Regions from separate parts of the Noviherbaspirillum sedimenti genome, predicted to be linked through region 1. Evidence: riboswitches for the same ligand, from Rfam matches in the RefSeq annotation. Region 1 holds a riboswitch; each other region holds the start of a gene.
What was found. Region 1 has a riboswitch for cobalamin ahead of D3878_RS07645 (TonB-dependent receptor family protein). Riboswitches for the same ligand answer to the same signal wherever they lie in the genome.
Positions count from the first base shown of each region.

Region 1 (5,910 bases):
ATACGTTCTTCCGAGGCTTCGTAGCCGAGGGTCTTGCCGAGCGAGCGCACCGGCAGCGGCCGGCCCTGGTCGCGCATGACCGGCGCGCCGCCCACGGCGTCGAAATGTTCCGGCAGCTGCACCACGCGTTCGACTACGCTCATCGGTATTGCCAGGGCCGCACCGGCGGTGCGCACCAGCATGGTCGGCACGATCGACAGTTCGATTGGCAGGCGGATCGAGAAACAGGTGCCGGCGCCCAGTGTGGAGTCGATGGTGATCGTGCCGCGGTGCTTTTCCACCGCAGTTTTCACCACGTCCATGCCGACCCCGCGCCCGGAGACGCTGGAGGCGACATCCTTGGTAGAGAAACCGGGTAGGAACACCAGTTGCAGCGCATCCTCCACGGTCTGTGCTGCGGATTCGGTGATCAGGCCCTTGGCCAGCGCCTTGTTGCGCAGCACTTGCGCATCCATGCCCTTGCCGTCATCGGCCACCTGGATCATGACACTGTTGGCCTGCTGCCAGGCCTTGAGCGAAATGACTGCCTTGGCCGGCTTGCCGGCGGCAACGCGGGCATCGGCGCTTTCGATGCCGTGGTCGAGCGAGTTGCGCAGCATGTGCACCAGCGGGTCGTACAGGCTGTCCACCACCACGCGGTCGACTTCGGTCTCCGCGCCTTCGATGAGCAATTCGACTTCCTTGCCGAGGTCGCGCGCCAGTTCGCGCACCATGCGCGGGAATTTCTGGAACAGGCGGCCGACTGGCTGCATGCGGGTCGACAGGGTGGCGCGCTGCAGTTCGGTCGAGTAACGCGATGCCCGGCCCAGGGTTTCGGCCAGGGTGACCATCAGGTTGGCGGCGGCGCTATCGAACTTGAATTGCATCAGCTTTTCGAGCAGTACGCTGGCCTGGTTGGCCGCCTGCACCGATTCGCCAGCCACTTCGAGCAAGGCGTCGAGCTTGACTGCATCGATGCGGATGCTTTCGTCCTTGGCCGAGGCTTGCTTGCCCTCTGGCGCAGCGGACGGTTTGGGGAGGGCAGCGGCTGGCACAGCGGCAGTCGGGTCGATCGGTGCACTGGCGGCTGCGGCAGCGACGGGAGCAGGGCGGGGCGGCGCCAGTTCCGCCGGGACTACTGCGTAATACAGGGCTTCCCAGTCCGGTCCGTCGTCAGCCTGCGCGACGGCTTCAGTCGCCATGGCTTCCTGGGCGCTCTGTGCCGCCGGCACTTGCGCGGCGGCCATGGTGTCAGGCACTGGCGTCGCCTCTGCCTTGCCCTCGATGGCCTGGTTCAACAATTCCTTCAGCGCTTCCGGCATGGCCGGCAGGCTTGCCGGCTCGGCACCGTTGGAGAGCGCCTGCAACTGGTCGGCGACGAAGCCGCTGGCCTGTAGTGCCGCCTCGATTGCCAGTGGCGTGACTGGTACCTTGCCGGTACGCAGTCCGTCGAACAGGTTTTCGGTGAGATGGCAGGCGGCGACCATCGCCGGCAGGTTCATGAAGCCGGCGCCGCCCTTGATGGTGTGGAACGAGCGGAATAGCGCGTTCAGCGTGGCGGCGTCGTCGGGTTGCCGTTCCAGGCTGAGCAGGTGTTCTTCTACATTCATCGCGAGGTCGAGCGCCTCGACGACGAATTCCTTGAGCATTTCTTCCATCAGAAACCGAGACCTTCCAGCAGGCTGTCGACGTCATCCTGCCCCAGCGCACTGGTGGAGGGGCCCTGCATCAGAGACTCCGGCGCATCTTTCAGCGATTGCGCCACTTCCGGCGGCGCATTGTCCAGCAACAGCTGCGCCAGCTCGGTTTCGACCTTTTGCGTGACAGAGACGATTTTCTTGATCAGCTGGCCCGTGATGTCCTGGAAATCCTGCGCCATCATGATGTCGAGCAGGCGCGCCTTCTCGGTTTCGGTGGCGCTGGCGACCTTCAGGGCAAATGCCTTGGAATCGGTGGCAAGTTCACGGAATTCCTCGATGCTCATCGTGCCTTCGAACAGCCTTGTCCAGCGGCTATCCATCTCCAGCGCGCTTTTCAGCACTGCTTCCTGTTCGGGGATGCCCTGGTCGATGGTGTTGAGGACGCGGTTGGCGGCCTGTTCAGTCAACGCGGCGATGTGTTCCAGGCGGCCTTGAGCATCGGTGATTTGCGAGGCGGCATCGGACAGGGTACGGTCATAGCCGAGTTCGCGCAGCGAATCGTGCAGCAGGCGCACGATGCCGCCAAGGCGTGTATACATCGGCTGGTCCTGCTTGTCCTGATTGTCGTAGGCGATATCCGAAGCCAGCTTGCCGTCGGCCGCCGCCGCTGTCACCGCTTGCGCTGCCGTCGTTGTTGCTTGCGTGCGTTGCGCCGACACTTCTTCAAACAGTGCGTCCAGGTCATCAGTCATAGCCAGTGCATCTCCAGTGTGCGGGGTTGCCGTCAGGCGGGCCCGCCTTGCCAGCTCGGGAGGGAATGGTCGGGAAGGGCCAGACGGCGAAATATCGTTGATTAATGGCAATAATACCGAAGAAATTCCCTCTATGGGCAAAGGAATTGTCAAATCGTCGCAATTGCGCAAGTGTGCCGCTTGCCTCTTGTCGAATTGACTTTCAATGTGGATAAAATGTACACTTGCCGGGTTTTGGTGCCCGCGCGCCGTTCATGGCGCGCAGTTAAACGGGAAACACGAGGCTGGATGGATCCATGCGACCCACGCCCGCGTGTGCTGCCCCCGCAACGGTCAACAAGCGTACGGCATTGCCGTACTGGCTGCGTCTTGACACCACTGTGCTGATTTGGCATGGGAAGGTTACGCAGTTCGCCTTGTGAGCCCGGATACCGGCCAGAACGGGTGAAAGTGCTGCGAACGGGGAATTTCGCGAATACGAAATGCTGCCGTTGCGAATTGCGCGACATGCATGCCGTTCTCGTTTCTATCCTTCTTCCAGCCTTTTGTTAAGTCCGGCTCGCGGGGAAGCTGGCCGGGGAACTTTTCTTGAAATCGAAATCATGTCTAATATCAATTCCCGTCCGGCTGCTTCGCGCGGGGCGCGCGCCATTTCCCGCTTGACGCCCCTGGCGGCTGTTCTGCCGCTCTTGTACGCCACCAACCTTTACGCTGAACAGGCGCTCGCCCCGGTCGTGGTCACGGCGACGCGTTTCCAGTCTGCCGCCGCAGACGCTCCTATCGCGGCCCAGGTCATCACGGCGGACGACATCCGCAACAGCTCGCCGACGACGGTTTCCGAAGTGCTGGGTAAACTCGGCGGAGTGCACACCCGCATCAGCTTCACCGGCGTACCCGATGCTCCGCTGGATTTGCGCGGCTTCGGCGTGACGGGGGATCAGAATACGTTGGTCCTGCTGAATGGACAGCGCATTTCCGAGAACGAGGGCGTTCCTGCGCGCTTGTCGTCGATTCCCGTCGACTCCATCGAACGCATCGAAATCCTGCGCGGCGCTGGCGCCGTGCTGTACGGGGGCGGCGCCACCGGCGGCACGATCAATATCATCACCAAGTCCCCCGTCACGGAGGGCGTCAGCGGCAATGTGCTGGGACTGGCGGGAAGCTACGGGTTGCGCGATGTGCGTGGCAGCATGCAGGTCGGTAACGGCACCTGGGGGCTCAGACTGAATGCCCAGCATTATGAAAAGGATGGCTACCGCGCCAATAACCGCGCCGAGCTGGATACCGTCAGCGGTGAATTGCGCTTTGGTGGACGCGACGAATTCATTGCGTTCAATTTCAGTGCCGACGACCAGAAATCCCGCTTGCCCGGCATCCGCACCGAGGCGCAGCTGGCGAGCGATCCGCGCGGCGCCACGACCCCCGACGACTTCATGAACAGCGACAGCCGGATTTATTCCCTGCGCGGGGAAAAGCGCTTCGGCGATGTGACGCTGGCCCTCGATGTCGGGCGGCGCGAGAAAGCGCGACAGTCGTTCGGCTCGTTCGTCGGGGTAGGCACCAGCCTTGCCGATACGGATGTGGACGTCACTACAGTTTCCCCCCGCCTGCTGTGGAAGAGCCGGCTGGCCGGAATCGACAACCGGCTGACCGCCGGCATGGACTGGAGCGACTGGTCCTACACCAACCGGACAGCGGCAACGGGCTTTCTGTCCAGCCAAAACGAGGTGGGCAACCAGGAAAATCGTGCGGTCTATTTCCGTGATGAATTGCTGTTCGCCACCGGCACTCGCCTGAGCCTGGGCGCGCGCCGCGAAATCGTCGAACAGGATGACGCCGACAGCATCACGCCCCGCTCGAAAACATCGGTCAAGCATCGCCTGTCTGCGCACGAACTGGCGCTGCAACAGGAGCTCGGCGCCGGCTATTCCGCCTACGGCCGCGTCGGCAAGAGCTTCCGCGTGGCGACGATCGATGAAAACCGCTGTCAGTTTGCTCCCTGCGCACCGGGCTTGCTCAAGCCGCAGAAGTCCAGTGACCGCGAAATCGGCATGCAATGGAGCGGCAAGGGGGCGCGTCTGCGTGCCGGGCTGTTCGACATGGAGATCGATGACGAGATTCATTACAACGCCTACGAGGGCAGAAACTCGAATCTGTCGCCGACCAGACGGCGTGGCCTGGAACTGGAGAGCGAGCTGGTCATCGGCAAGACGGTGGATTTGACTGCGCGTTATACCCGAATCCAGTCCCGTTTCCGCAGCGGTACATTCAACGGGTTCGACGGCGACCTGGGCTTCGCGCCCTTCAGCGTCAACATCGCCGGCGAGGACGTGCCGCTGGTGCCGAAGGATCGCCTCAGCCTCAACCTCGGCTGGCAGGCAACGGCTGCCACGCGCCTGGCTTTCAACGTAATTTATGTCGGCAGCCAGCGCTACGACAATGACCAGGCCAACCGCTTCCGCCGCATGCCCAGCTACACGGTGAGCGATATCAAGCTGAGTCATGACATCGGCGCATGGCGTCTTGCGGCAGGGATCAACAACTTGTTCGACAAGGCTTATTATTCCTACGCTGTGACCAATATTTCGGCGACGCCTTCGCGCTTTAACGCCTACCCCGAAGACAGGCGTAATGGCTATGTAAGCGCCGAATATCGCTTCTAACCCTGAACCCCTGGGCTGCCGGCGTGCGGCACCGAACCCGCGGCGCCAGCGACCGCACGCCTGACTTTCCAGTCAAATCATGAGAAAAGCTTTCCTCATCCTGTGCGGCTTGCTGTTGCTGGGGCTGGCCGTGCTGGCGCTGGCAGTCGCCTGCGGCAGTAGCGGCTGTCGCGCGGGATGGGGCAGCGACGATATCGTCATGCAACTGCGCCTGCCGCGCGCGCTGGCGGCGTTTGCAGTCGGCGGCCTGCTGGCGCTGGCCGGCGCCTTGCTGCAACTCTTGCTGCGCAATCCGCTGGCCGACCCCTATGTGTTGGGCGTGTCCGGCGGCGCCGCGGTGGGCGCTCTGGGCATGTTGCTGCTGGCCCCGGCTGCGCCGCTGCTATGGGGCATGCAGCTGAGTGTGCAGTTTGGCGCACTGGCCGGCGCCTTGCTGGCGACCGGGCTGTTGTTTGGCCTGGCGCGCGGCGCCTTGTTGCGGCTGGGGACGCGCGGCGCCAACGGCGGCGGCGTGCGCCTGATCCTCACCGGGGTCATGCTGGCGTCGGGCTTCGGCGCCATGCTGACCCTGATTCTGTCGCTGGCGCCGGATACGCGCCTGCGCGGCATGGTGTTCTGGCTGATGGGCGACCTCGAAAACGCCCAGTGGCAGGGGGCTGCCTGGTTCGTGCTGGGCCTGTCTTTTGTCTGGGCCATGCGCAACAGCGCGCGCCTGAACGTGCTGGCGCATGGCGACGCCGCCGCGCAGTTGCTGGGCGTGCCTGTCGTGCGTCTGCGCGCCGCAGCGCTGCTGGTGGCGTCCCTGGCGACCGCTGCCGCGGTTGCTGTGGCCGGGACCATCGGCTTTATCGGCCTGATAGTGCCGCATGCCTTGCG
Region 1 is NZ_QYUQ01000002.1:1,627,851-1,633,760, reverse strand. It holds gene D3878_RS07660 (chemotaxis protein CheA) at 1-1,637, opposite strand, end outside; gene D3878_RS07655 (protein phosphatase CheZ) at 1,637-2,371, opposite strand; cobalamin riboswitch at 2,590-2,825, shown strand; gene D3878_RS07645 (TonB-dependent receptor family protein) at 2,974-5,034, shown strand; gene D3878_RS07640 (FecCD family ABC transporter permease) at 5,114-5,910, shown strand, end outside.

Region 2 (5,910 bases), 890 kb from region 1:
CACTTCCCAGCCGCGCGGCGGCTGCGGGCCGATGAATATGTTGCCGAAGACGATACCTGGCACCAGCAGCTTGCCGCTATCGACCATGACTTTGCCGGGTGCGGGGCCCCAGCCCTTGAGGCCTTCGATACCGTATCCGGTAAGGCGGCGGATGAGCGGCGTGAGGGCAACGCAGGGCCGCTGCGGACGGTCGGCAAGACAGGCGAGGTAAGCGGCTTCGAGTGCGTCCAGATCGCGGAGGGCTTGCTGCCGCTTCGGATGGTCGGCGCCTTCGACCAGGTGACGTAATTCCTTCAGTGCAGTATCGGCCCGCTTGCGGCCCGCGGCGCGTTCGTTGGCGGTCTCCGCTTCAAGCACTTCTGCATGCAGGCGGCCGAGAGGGCCGTCTGTCATCTCGTCGCGGACACGGGAGGGCAGTGTCGAAAACCAGCGCGCGTAGTCGGACGCCGGGACGCTCGCGATGGCGGTGCTGAGCTCGCGTAGCGCGGCACGGTCCTCCGGCAGGTTAACGCCATGCGCCATGATGCGGTCCAGCAAGGCCTCCGGCGAAGCTGGCAATTCGCCTGTCGTGTAGCCGGCCGCCTTGAGTGCATGCAGCATGTCGAATAGCGATGCGGGCACATCGAGGTTATCGGCGCCGATGTTCTGGCGCCCCGGCGGATGGTTGTAATAGACGACGGCAATGCGCTTGTCGCGGTTTGCCTTGCTGCGCAAGGTCAGCCAGCGATGGACGCGCGCGGAGAGGAGGTCGATTTGCGCATCCAATGCGACCGGCGGACGGGTCTGAATACCGGTCACGCCATCTGTTTTGCTTCGTCCCAACGCCGAGACGACGATGGGCTGGCCGATCCCTTGCAACTCAGGCAGGGCGACACGGTACTGCACGGAGTCGGCCGGCAGGCCGTCCGGCGACAGGCGCCACTGGGTCGCGTTGCGCTCGCTCAGGCGGATTGCCTTGAAGACCGGCACATCCAGTTTCTTGAACGCGTCGATGACGGCCTCCCTGCCGTCGGCGGCCCCAACCACGAAATCCTGCAATACGATCAGTGCGGCAGGTCGCGCCGGCGCAACCAGTTCGGACAGACGCTCCAGCGCGTCACGCGAGGCGCTTCCCCAGCGGGTCAGTATCTGCACGCAGGACAGGCCGCGCTGTTCGATGCGCTGGCAGAGGGCAGCGGGCGTGCCGGCATCCATGTTGGCAAGGTCGAGTACGACGACGCTTGGCTTCGGCGCCAAGCCAAGGGAGGCGCCTCCGCCCCAGGCTGAGGCGTCGCTCAACTCTTTGCTGCCGATGCGCATGCGCAACGCCGGTTCCGGCTTCGGGGCCGACAGTGGCTGGCGCAGGTCGAGCAAGTGGGCAAACAGCGCCGTCATGTTTTCGCCGCCCCAGGCTTGCCAGACTTGGCGGGCGGCCAGCCATCGGCGCGCTGTCGGGTGGGCGTTGGCTGCGTTCAATGCCGCCGGGGGCGGGTTTTCCTGCGCCAACTGGAACAATGTGTCGGCTGGAAAGTTGCCCAGGCTTCCGGGACGGTCTGCGTCGAGGTTGCGGCTCATCAGGTTCAGGCTGGATTCCCCGTTCAGTGCGAGCACGGCGGTGCGGGGGCGGGCATGGCGCTCCAGCGCGTCCTTCAGGCGGCGCGCAGGATCACCGAAGACAGCGGCCGCGAGCACGCTGTCTGCCTGGCCGATCCATTGGCTGAGTTGCTTGTCGCTGGCTGCCATCAATTGCGCCGGGGTGCGCAGCACGATGCGGTCACCCGGATGGCTGGCGAGATGACGGTGCGCGGCCTCGATGGCGGTTGGCGCAGTACGTTCGGTGACAACGCCAAACAATGTTCCTGCCCAGCTTTGCGCAGACGTGGCGAAAAGGACGATGCAGAGCAGATAGCAAGCGAAAGGGGGATTTTTTGAGCGAGCCGGCATTTTCTTCGGACGGTGTACTGAAAGGTACCAGACCAGGAGAAAAAAGCTCACGCGTACCTACCGGGCGGCAGGCATCAATCGAACCTTTCCCATCACCCCGGGGATTGGTACTGCATATGCTTCAGGCCGGTCTTCTGGCTCGCCTTCATCCTTCCCCGGCCTTCCCATGCACAGGCACAGTGGTGTTTCCGGAGTCGTCAGGCTTACAGCAGCGGGGGCTGCGCCGGAATGTCTGATCGCTCAGCGTCACCGGCTTCCCGTTTCACCCGCTCTGTGAATACGGAGCAAGGCACCTAAAGTGTCGCCAGTATAACGCAAACGGAAAAATCATATGCCAGGACTTTAACGCCTCGTTTGCCCTTTTCGCTGCAGCATGAGCAAAGCGGCATTGGCTTCGAATCGTCCGGCTTGCTCGACATACCCCCCTGCACGGTTCCATCCTGCCGCAAGCCGCCTGGCTGCTTGATGTCCTGGAACTCGGCGCTTGAGCAGGGCGCGCTGGCGGTCAGTCCGCGCTTGAATCAGACTGGCCGCCGCGGCGGGGTGGCCAGCCCTCGCGCTCGGCCGAGCCTAGGACAACAGGGGCGGTGCGTTGCCCGTATCCAGCAGTTTGTGCCGATGCTGGCCCGGCTGGAAATCGCGCAAGCGCGCCAGCAATCGGTCGACCTGCGTCTCGTGCATCAGCAAGCCGGCTTGCGCAGGTTTCACGAATCCCTGCGTCACCATATGCGCCACGAAAGCCAGCAAGCCATCATAAAAGCCGGCGACATTCAACAAGCCGATCGGCTTGTCATGCAGGTTCAACTGAGCCCAGGTCAAGGTCTCGAACAATTCCTCCATGGTGCCCAGGCCACCGGGCAGGGCAATGAAGCCATCCGACAGTTGCGCCATCATGGCCTTGCGTTCATGCAGGTCCTTGACCACATGCAGGCGTGTCAAGCCATGATGGCCGACTTCCCACTCCAGTAAGGCCTTGGGAATGACGCCGGTGACTTCGCCGCCCAGGCGCATGACTTCATCGGCGATCACCCCCATCAAGCCGACACTGCCGCCGCCATACACCAACGCGATATTGTTCTTGACCATTTCCTGCGCCAGTGCGCGGGCGGCTTCGGTGTAGGCCGGCAGGGTGCCCGGCGATGAGCCGCAATAGACGCAAATAGATTTCATATCGGTATAAATCGGTTGTTGACACTGGAGCGCATTATCCTGCATCCGGTGCCGCCGCGAGGATTTCGTCGATGACGATTTTCTGAACCTGCGGGTTCAAGCCCAGTGCCACGTGGCCGACGCCATGCAAGGCAATATTGCGTGCGCCCGGCAAATGCGCGGAAGTCTGCGGGGCGATGATGTTGTCATGGTGCGAATAGATGGAAGTAAACAAGCCATAGCGCTGCGGGCCTTCGCGTGCGGCCAGTTCCTGCAGCCACGCGCTGGGCGTGCCGCCGCGCCCGTCACCATATTCGCCGCTGCATGCATTGCTGTTTCCATTGCTGCTTTTATTGATTACCCAGCGCATCTGCTCGCTGTTGCTGCCCAGGCCGAAATTGGCCAGCCCGGTGCCATGGTGCGGCGTGCCCAGCGTGATGACCCTGGCGATGCGGGCTTCGCCATGCGCGCACAGATAGGCGCGCGCCACCAGGCCGCCCATGCTGTGCGCCAGCAGTACGACGCGCCGGCTGCCGGTAGCGTGGCACAGGTTTTCCACCGCCGCATGCACCGCCGGCACGAAACTGTCGATATCGCCGAATACCGGTTCCAGGCTGACCGCCCGGTGCGTGATGCCGGCAGTACCCAGCAGCCGGCTCATGCTGCGCCAGTAACCGCTGTTGCAGCCGTAGCCATGGATCAGCAGCACCGGCAAGCCCCGCGATTTTGCACTGTGATGCCCGGCAAAGGCGCCAAACGGCATGCTCCACGAAGAGCTGAACAAGCTTGCGCGGAATTCTTCCAGATACAGGCGCCATGCATGGCGCAGGGTGATGCGCTCGGCGGGCGGAGTGTCGCTGCGAAAGCGCCATGACAATCGAAAATTGTTGGCGGTAATCAGCATGCGCAGCAGAAGCAGCATGCCGGCAGCGCTCAACATGGCTGAAGCAATGTGCATGCCGAAAAAATGCTTCAGGACGTAGGCGATCGCTGCCGCAATGGCTAGCTGCACGAGCAACAATATCCTGGTAATGAATGCAACCATGTGCGCGCAATTATGCCCCGGGGCGGCGTAAAGTGTATCGCAACAAGCACTGAGTCGCCTCGCACCGGTTGGCCTGAAAGCGCAGGCTTGCCAGTGAAACCCAGGGGAAGTCAGGCAGCATCGCCCGAATCAACCGGAGCGATGGGCTCAGCGCGGCACGGACCTGGCTGCTGCCCCTGGCTTGACTGGCTGCTGCATGATCAGTCGTGTGCCCGCCAGGCGGTCATGGAGGAATTGGCGTTGCGGGTCAAGATAAGTGGCAAGCGCCCACAGCAGCATGTTTAAAGCTGGAATCAGTACCAGCATCCACGCATGCGCACCCAAAACTGAAGCCAGCGCCAGCCCAGGCAGGAACCAGAGCCATGCCAGCAGGTAGCGCATGATTGCACGCCAAACCCTTAACGGCTTGCCATCCGCGCTGACCAGGCGGATGTGCCAGGTTTTCATGGCCAGGGTCTGGCCGCCATGGATCCAGAACCAGACAAAATAGATGCCCATCACCAGCAACAGCCAGATCTGCTGGGCATGCCGCAGATACAGGGCGTGCCGCTGCTGCAGGAGCGTGGAAAATAGCCAACCGGCAATGAACAGGACGCCGAACAGCAGCATGCCTTCATACAGCATGCTTGCCAGGCGGCGTCTCAAGGGTGGGGCAAGGGTATCCAGCAACGTAGACGATCGAATTATTTTGGTGAGTAGGAAAGCGGTCCGCCCAGCGATTCAGCAGGACTTGCCGCCGGTGGCACGGCAGCGGGGGGCGTTGTCGGCGGCGCCATTGTCGCTGCCACGGCACTGTCTGCCTCGGACGGACCGGATGGTAGCACAGGCGCGGCCGGTTTTGCCGGTTTGGGCTGGTGGCGATTGGCCTGCGGATGCGGCAGGTTGGTGACGTTTTTCTTTTTTTCCGCCCTGGCTGCCAGTTTCTGCTTTTCTTCGTCCGGCAGGCTTTGGTACTGTTCCCATTTGGCTGATTTCTGGTCAGCATCGAGCTTCTTGGCGCGCGCGTAGCTTTCACGCGCGGTGCGCCGTTGTTCCGGTGTCAGTTGCGTCCACTCGCGCATGCGGGTTTGCAGTCGTTGCTGTTCTTCCGGTGCCATTTGCGCATATCTGGCGGCGATTTCCAGCCATTTCTTTTTGCGGATCGGACCCAGGCTATCCCATTCGGCGGCCAGGGGCGCCAGTGCCTGCCGCTGCGCGGGCGTCAATTCGGTCCAGCTTTGCCGTTTGGCCGAGGACGTCGCCATGCCCGCGCCTGGTACTACGCCCTTTTGCGCCGGCGCGGCGGTGTTTTGTCCTGGGGGTAGGGCGCTTCCCGCTGCGGGTGCATCGGTACGGCTGCAGGCGGCGCACAGCAGCAGGCCGGCTATACCGAGCAGCCGGCCCGGTTTGTGCAACACGGCAGCCAATGCTGCAATCGCCTGGAACCCCGTCATGTCTATTCGTCCCGCGTCGCCAGGTAGGCGTTGAATCCCTGGTCGACATAAGCCGACACGGGAAGCTCATCCGACAGCACGGCAACGTCCATTTCAGCCAGTTCCGCGATGCGCTGTTCCTGCTCAAACTGGTATAGCCCGATGAAGACCAGTGCGCCTGCGAGCAAAGGCGTGGCCACGCCCAATCGGCCCAGCCATGACAGTGGTTCCTGAAAGTAGTTGCCAATTTGTCCTGCCAGGGCCAAGCTAGGGATGCGCCGCCGCAATGGCTCCGGTTTTTTGCGGGAAAGTGCGATTTTGCGCGCGGAAGACAGGCGTTCCGCAGTGGAGTCCGGGAGATTGTCCAGATTCTGGTCAAGC
Region 2 is NZ_QYUQ01000002.1:739,542-745,451, forward strand. It holds gene D3878_RS03510 (cobaltochelatase subunit CobN) at 1-1,833, opposite strand, end outside; cobalamin riboswitch at 2,031-2,235, opposite strand; gene D3878_RS03515 (LOG family protein) at 2,494-3,093, opposite strand; gene D3878_RS03520 (alpha/beta fold hydrolase) at 3,128-4,084, opposite strand; gene D3878_RS03525 (RDD family protein) at 4,265-4,786, opposite strand; gene D3878_RS03530 (DUF3106 domain-containing protein) at 4,801-5,550, opposite strand; gene D3878_RS03535 (DUF3619 family protein) at 5,553-5,910, opposite strand, start outside.
Region 2: another riboswitch for cobalamin. It lies ahead of D3878_RS03510 (cobaltochelatase subunit CobN); the one in region 1 lies ahead of D3878_RS07645 (TonB-dependent receptor family protein).

Region 3 (5,910 bases), 1.3 Mb from region 1:
CCGAGATCAAGGGTCGTATAAGCGGGCAACCTGACGGTGTTGGCGTTGTCGGTATGCACTGTCGACACGCGCCGAACCCAGGTACCGAATTCCCATTGGGCATCCGGCGCATAGCGCACGCCCAGGTTGGCGACAGCTTCGGGTACGAACGTCGGCGTGTTGCCATTGCGCGATACGGGCGGCGAGCCTTCGCTGAAATCGTCAAAGCGCGCATTCACCAGCGCCAGGTTGGCGTCCAGCGTCCACTGCCGGGTAGGGCGCAGGCTGACGCTGACTTCCGCGCCGGTCGACGACTGTCGGCCAACAGGCAGACGGTTGGCTGGATTGACGGGGTCGGGCACGAAAACATTGGTTTTGACGATATCGTAGATGGCCAGCGTCCATTCGCCCTTGCCGGCCCAGAAGCCTTGCTTTAAGCCCGCTTCCCACTGCTTGGCTCGCGACAGGGCGAGCTGGCTCTGGTTGCGGTTAAGCAGCAGCAGCGTGCCGCCTGGTTCGACCGCCGTGGCGTAGGATGCATACAGCGTCAGGTTCGGCAGCACATCGTAGACGAGGCCAGCGCGGTAGGAATTGGCCGAGTACGTTTTCGATTCGCTTGGCGCGCCGGCGAGATCGAAATAAGTCCAGTTCACGTCGAAGCGGTCATGGCGCAGGCCGCCGACCAGTTTCAGCGCCGACGTCAGGGACAGTTGATCTTCGGCGAAGATCGACCACTGGTCGATGCCGACCCTGCGCGCGGGCGAGCGGTTGATCGGCGTGGCTGCGGCGAAAGAGCCCGGTGCCGGATTGAAGGCGTCGACAGTCTGCGGCGCGGCGGGAAAACCGTTGCGGGCCGTGGCAAAGCGCGTGGCGTTCACATCCATGCCGATCGCCAGCCGGTTTTCCAGCGCCCCAAGGGATCCCTTGTGCAGGGCTTCGGTCCGGTTGCCGGTCACCTGGTGATCATGATCGAGATCACCCCAGGAAAAGCGTGTGACCGTTGGCGCCGCGCCGGCATTATAGGTGAGGTTTTCGACGTTGCGCCAATCGCGGTAAGAGTCGTAGTGATACAACTGATTGCGCACTTCCCACTGGGCGTTCGGGGTCCAGGATAGATTGGCGCGCAGCCAGGTGGTATCGGCGGCGAAGCGGTCATCGTTCAGATTGTTGTAATTAACGCGGCGCAATGCCGGATCGATGCGGCCATTGACCAGCGGCGTGCCCCAATAGGCGTTCTTTTGGCGATCGCGCATCTTGTCGAATTCCAGCGTCAAGTCGAGTGAGGGCGCGAGGGTGAACAGCAGCGAACCGGTCAGTCGCTCCAAACGGCTGCGGTTGTCTTCGACATGGCTGCCGTAGTCGTTGAGGCTGGCATCGATCCGGTAATACGCCGCGCCTTCCTTGACCGGCCCGCCGGTGCCGGCATGCAAGCGATGGGAGTTAAAGCTGCTAAATGCGTAGCTTGCCTCGAACGGCGCCTGTTTTCGGCTGGGCGTCCTGGAAATGAAGTTGACCGCCGCGCCGATCGCGCCTTCGCCGTACAGCACCGAGGCCGGCCCCCGCAGTACTTCGATGCGGTCGAAGTTGGCAACATCCATGTTGCGGCTCGACATGCCCGTTCCTCCCGGGATGCGCACGCCGTTATGGAGGAAAGCCACGCCATTATTAGTGAAACCGCGCACCGAAAACGTGCCGGGCGTACCGCCTGTAAAACCGCCGCTGAAACCGGCGGCTTTCTCGACCGCCTCCACCATGGTGCGGCTGCCTTGCGCACGCATGGCTTCCTGCGTCAGAATCTCCACGCTGGCTGGCACATCCTTGACTGAGACGCCGAGCCGCGTGGCGGTGCCTGCTTCGGCGTCCAGCGCCACCCCGCTGGTTACGCGGCTCCCCTGCACGGTAACGGTCGGCAATTCTTGTTGCTCGGCATACGCCGACGGTGCCCAAATGCCCAGCACGACGGCCGCCATTGCCAATGCGAATGGTTTTACAGCCAGGCTGGTAGGGCCCGCAAAAACAGAAGATTTCATTGTTGAGTTTTGTGCGATAAGCAACCGGCCCGCTTCCCCGCAGGTCGAATTGAACAGAAGCGCACAAACTGAATAAGCGAGCGAAATAGCGTGCGGCATGCCGAAACATGCGCTGCCAGTATCGCGAACATCCCCGTTCGCACACTTCCACTTGTTTGGCCGGTATCCGGGCTAGCAAGTCAACCGTCTTGCCTTCCCATGCAAATGCACAGTGGCGTTGAGAGACGACTTGTCACGACAGGAATCGTGACGCTTGCTTTCCGTTGCGGGGGCAGCACACCTTAGTGCAGAGCACTGGTGTTTCCCGTTTAACTGCGGACAGAGACGTGTCCGCGGGCACCAAAAACAGCATTGTACGGCTCGCACCATTTCATGACAACTGAAACACGCTGTTTCAGCTGAAGCGGATCATATCGGAGCGTGTGCCAGCGGTTTCCAGTTGTGGGGTGGTGAGCATTTTGACACCGGGCCAGCGCCCGCACCGGAGGTTTTTACACAAGCATCCGGTGCGCGAGGCACTGCCCCGCGCCTGCGGAACGTCGTCGGCTTGCAAGACGACGCTCCGTTTCTTAGGGTGGGGATGGGTTTAAAACTGCACTGTGTCGGCCACTGACACCCATCCCTGCCTTCTCCTTCTCCTTGAAGAGGAAGGAGTGCGATGTGCGACCGTCGTCTTAATTCCCGACTGCTGCGTAAGTGAACGGCATTAGGGTTCGAAGGACAGGCTTCCCGCTGGTCGGAAGCGGCAGGCAGCCCATCTGCAACAATCTTGCGCACTGCTCGGCGGGCACCGGCTTGCTGAAATAATAGCCTTGCGCCTGATCGCAGGCTCGGGCGATAAGCAGCATGATCTGCGCATCGGTTTCGGTCATCTCCGCAACGACTTTCAGGCCCAAGTGGTGCGACATGGCGATAATGGCGTCGGCGATCGCCAGGCTGCGCGGATCGGTCGTGATCTCCCGGACAAAAGAACCGTCCAATTTCAGCTTGTCGATGGGGAAGTTTTTTAGATACTTCATATTCGAATATCCGGTACCAAAATCGTCGATCGACAGGCTCACCCCCAGTTTTTTCAGCTGGTGCATCAGGGGGATGATCGTATTGGGGTCGTCCATGGATGCGCTCTCGGTAAATTCCAGTTCGAGGCAAGCTGGATCGAGCGCGGTGGCGGACAGGCAGCCAGCGACAAAGTCGACCAGTCCAGGATGGTTCAATTGCTTCGGCGACAGGTTCACGGCCACCCGTATCAGCGGGAAGCCCGCTTGTTGCCACGCCTTGTTTTGTTTGCAGGCTTCCTGGATCACCCATGCGCCGATGGGCATGATGAGTCCCATTTCTTCCGCCAGCGGAATGAACTCGGCCGGCGCGATTTCGCCAAGCTCGGGATGCCGCCAGCGCAACAACGCTTCCAGCCCCACGATGCGGCCGCTCTGGAGATCGACCTGTGGCTGATAATGCAGCATGAGTTCATCCCGTTCGATTGCTTGCTGCAGATCGGTTTCCAGTCGGACTTTCCTGTCGATTTGCGCCCGCAAATCCGGGTCGAAAAGCCTTATCTTGTTGCGCCCCATCTCCTTTGCCTTGTACATCGCGGCATCGGCGCACTGGAGCAGCGCCTCAGCGCTTTGTCCGTCATCCGGGTAGCTGCTGCAGCCCAGACTGCAGGTGATCGTTACTTCATGACCGTTCAGCGTCATGGGGGTGGAAACGGCCTCCACGACGCGATCGACGACATGCATGTGTTCGTACGGATTATCCTTATCCGCATGCCGCAGGAAGAGCACGAACTCGTCCCCGCCGATGCGCGCCACCGCATCCTCTTTGCGGAGACAGCCAGACATTCTGCGGGACACGGTTTTGAGTAAGGTGTCCCCTGCTTCATGACCCAGACTGTCGTTGATCCATTTGAAGCGATCCAGGTCGATGAAAGACACCATGAATTGCCTGTTGTGATGCCTGGCATACGCAATTTCCTGTTGCAGACGGTCGGTCAGGAGGTTGCGATTGGGCAGTCCGGTCAGCGCATCATGCGTCGCCAGATGGTTAAGCTGCTTTTCGAGACGCTTGCGCTCGGAAATATCGCGCGCCACGATCTGAACCGCCGTCTTGTTGCGATAGATAAACGCGATGCGGGTCATGGCGATATCCATGATCGTGCCGTCGAGTCGAAACGCCTGTTCTTCGACGGTGGGACAAACCTTATTCTGTTCCAGATCGAGCATCGCCGCCGCCACATTCGCCCGGCAAGCCGGGGCGGCAAGGTTCAGCATCGTGTAGCCAAGCAGATCGGCCGGCTCCTGAGCGCCGAACAGACGCGCGGCGGCGGCATTGGCATAGGTAATCCGCCCTTCTGCCGCAATCAGAATCGCATCGGGTGACAATTCCACAAGCAGTTGATAACGCTGCTCGCTTTCCCGCAGGGCGGTCTCCGCCAGTTTCTGCTCCTGCAGCTTTCTTTCAAAGAGTTCCTGGCTCTTCTGTTCGAGCAGCGCCTCGGCCTGCTTGCGGGCGGCGGCCTCCCGATTCAGACGGCGTTCGTACAATTCAATGCGGCTGTCCATGGAACTGCCTCGTCAGCGTGAACCGGACACGTGTGCCGTCCGCGCATAACAAATCCTCGCGCGCCAGCGCGATGGTTTCGCGGAAGTGGTCGATGCAGCCGCCGATCAGCCCTTCAGCCAGATCGGCGAAAGGGCGTCTTGAATTGTAGACGAGGATCATGCGATCCGGCTCCGGGAAATCGTGCTGAAATGAAGGCAGTTCGGCATCGGGGTAAAGCTTCTTCACTTCTATATGAATCTTGCTGTCAAGAATGCGAAGAAAATCGAAGGTGGAATGCAGTGCCGCGAAGTGCGAAGGATAGAGTTCGGAAAAGCGTTTGAACAGGCGTGCGCCAAATGCGCGCAGCAGCTCGGGTGGTTGGAGGCCGGTCGTTTTGCTCAAGTGGCCGACGAGTTCAATGATTTCCCGATGATCGTAGGTGCCTACCGTGGTGTACGCGCCCGCCGTCGACAGATTGGACGAAGAAATGATCTTGTCAGCGGTTTCCGGAGAAAAATGCTCTTCGACCATTTCGATGAATTCGCGAAACACAATTCCCTTCATAAATTCTCCTTATCCTTACATAGAGCGGATGGTGTGCCGGTGTGTGGGGGGCACGCAATCTGCTTCAGATTTTCTGGTAAGCAGAAGGGAAAGGAAATCGCCCCAGCTGCCTTAATTTTTCCACGTGGAAATTCTTATTCTGTAGGAAAGTTTTCAGCGTTATATTGATTTTCGACAACAATCTTGAATAGATCGCTGTTTTTATAAGACGCAATGCGGCGACATAGCAATTCGTTTCTTATAGTTAAGACGGCGTCGGGCCATATCCGGAAAGCACATTCAAGCTCTTACGCCTCAATACGGATGATCGTTTGATCTCGCTCAAAATTCGCCTGAAGGCTCTGACGAATATTCTGTAAGGGAGCGAGTTAAGCCACTAGCAAGTGAAAACAATACGTCCCTAGCTGCTTCTCTCAGGCGACAGGGCCCGTGGCATTTTGCAAATGGAGCTTTATTATGCGAAAGAATCTGGCTGTTCTCTTCGTCGCGGCATCCTGCGCAGGAGCGTTCAGCATTTCGGCAAGCGCGGCTGAATCGGGAGAACACATTATGGTGACTCCTGAGCAGATGAAGTGGAGCGACATTCCATCCCTGCCGCCAGGAGCAAAGATGGCCCTCATTCAAGGACCACTCGATCAAGCAAATCCCTTCACGTTCCGCTTGAAATTCCCTGCGAACTATAAAATCCCGCCCCACTGGCATCCGGCTATTGAGCATGTCACCGTCATCTCGGGGACATTTCATCTCGGCATGGGAGACAAGTTCGACGAGTCGAAGATGAAAGCCCTGTCTCGTG
Region 3 is NZ_QYUQ01000002.1:2,963,034-2,968,943, forward strand. It holds gene D3878_RS13870 (TonB-dependent receptor) at 1-1,937, opposite strand, end outside; cobalamin riboswitch at 2,150-2,368, opposite strand; gene D3878_RS13875 (putative bifunctional diguanylate cyclase/phosphodiesterase) at 2,684-4,570, opposite strand; gene D3878_RS13880 (heme NO-binding domain-containing protein) at 4,554-5,114, opposite strand; gene D3878_RS13885 (cupin domain-containing protein) at 5,571-5,910, shown strand, end outside.
Region 3: another riboswitch for cobalamin. It lies ahead of D3878_RS13870 (TonB-dependent receptor); the one in region 1 lies ahead of D3878_RS07645 (TonB-dependent receptor family protein).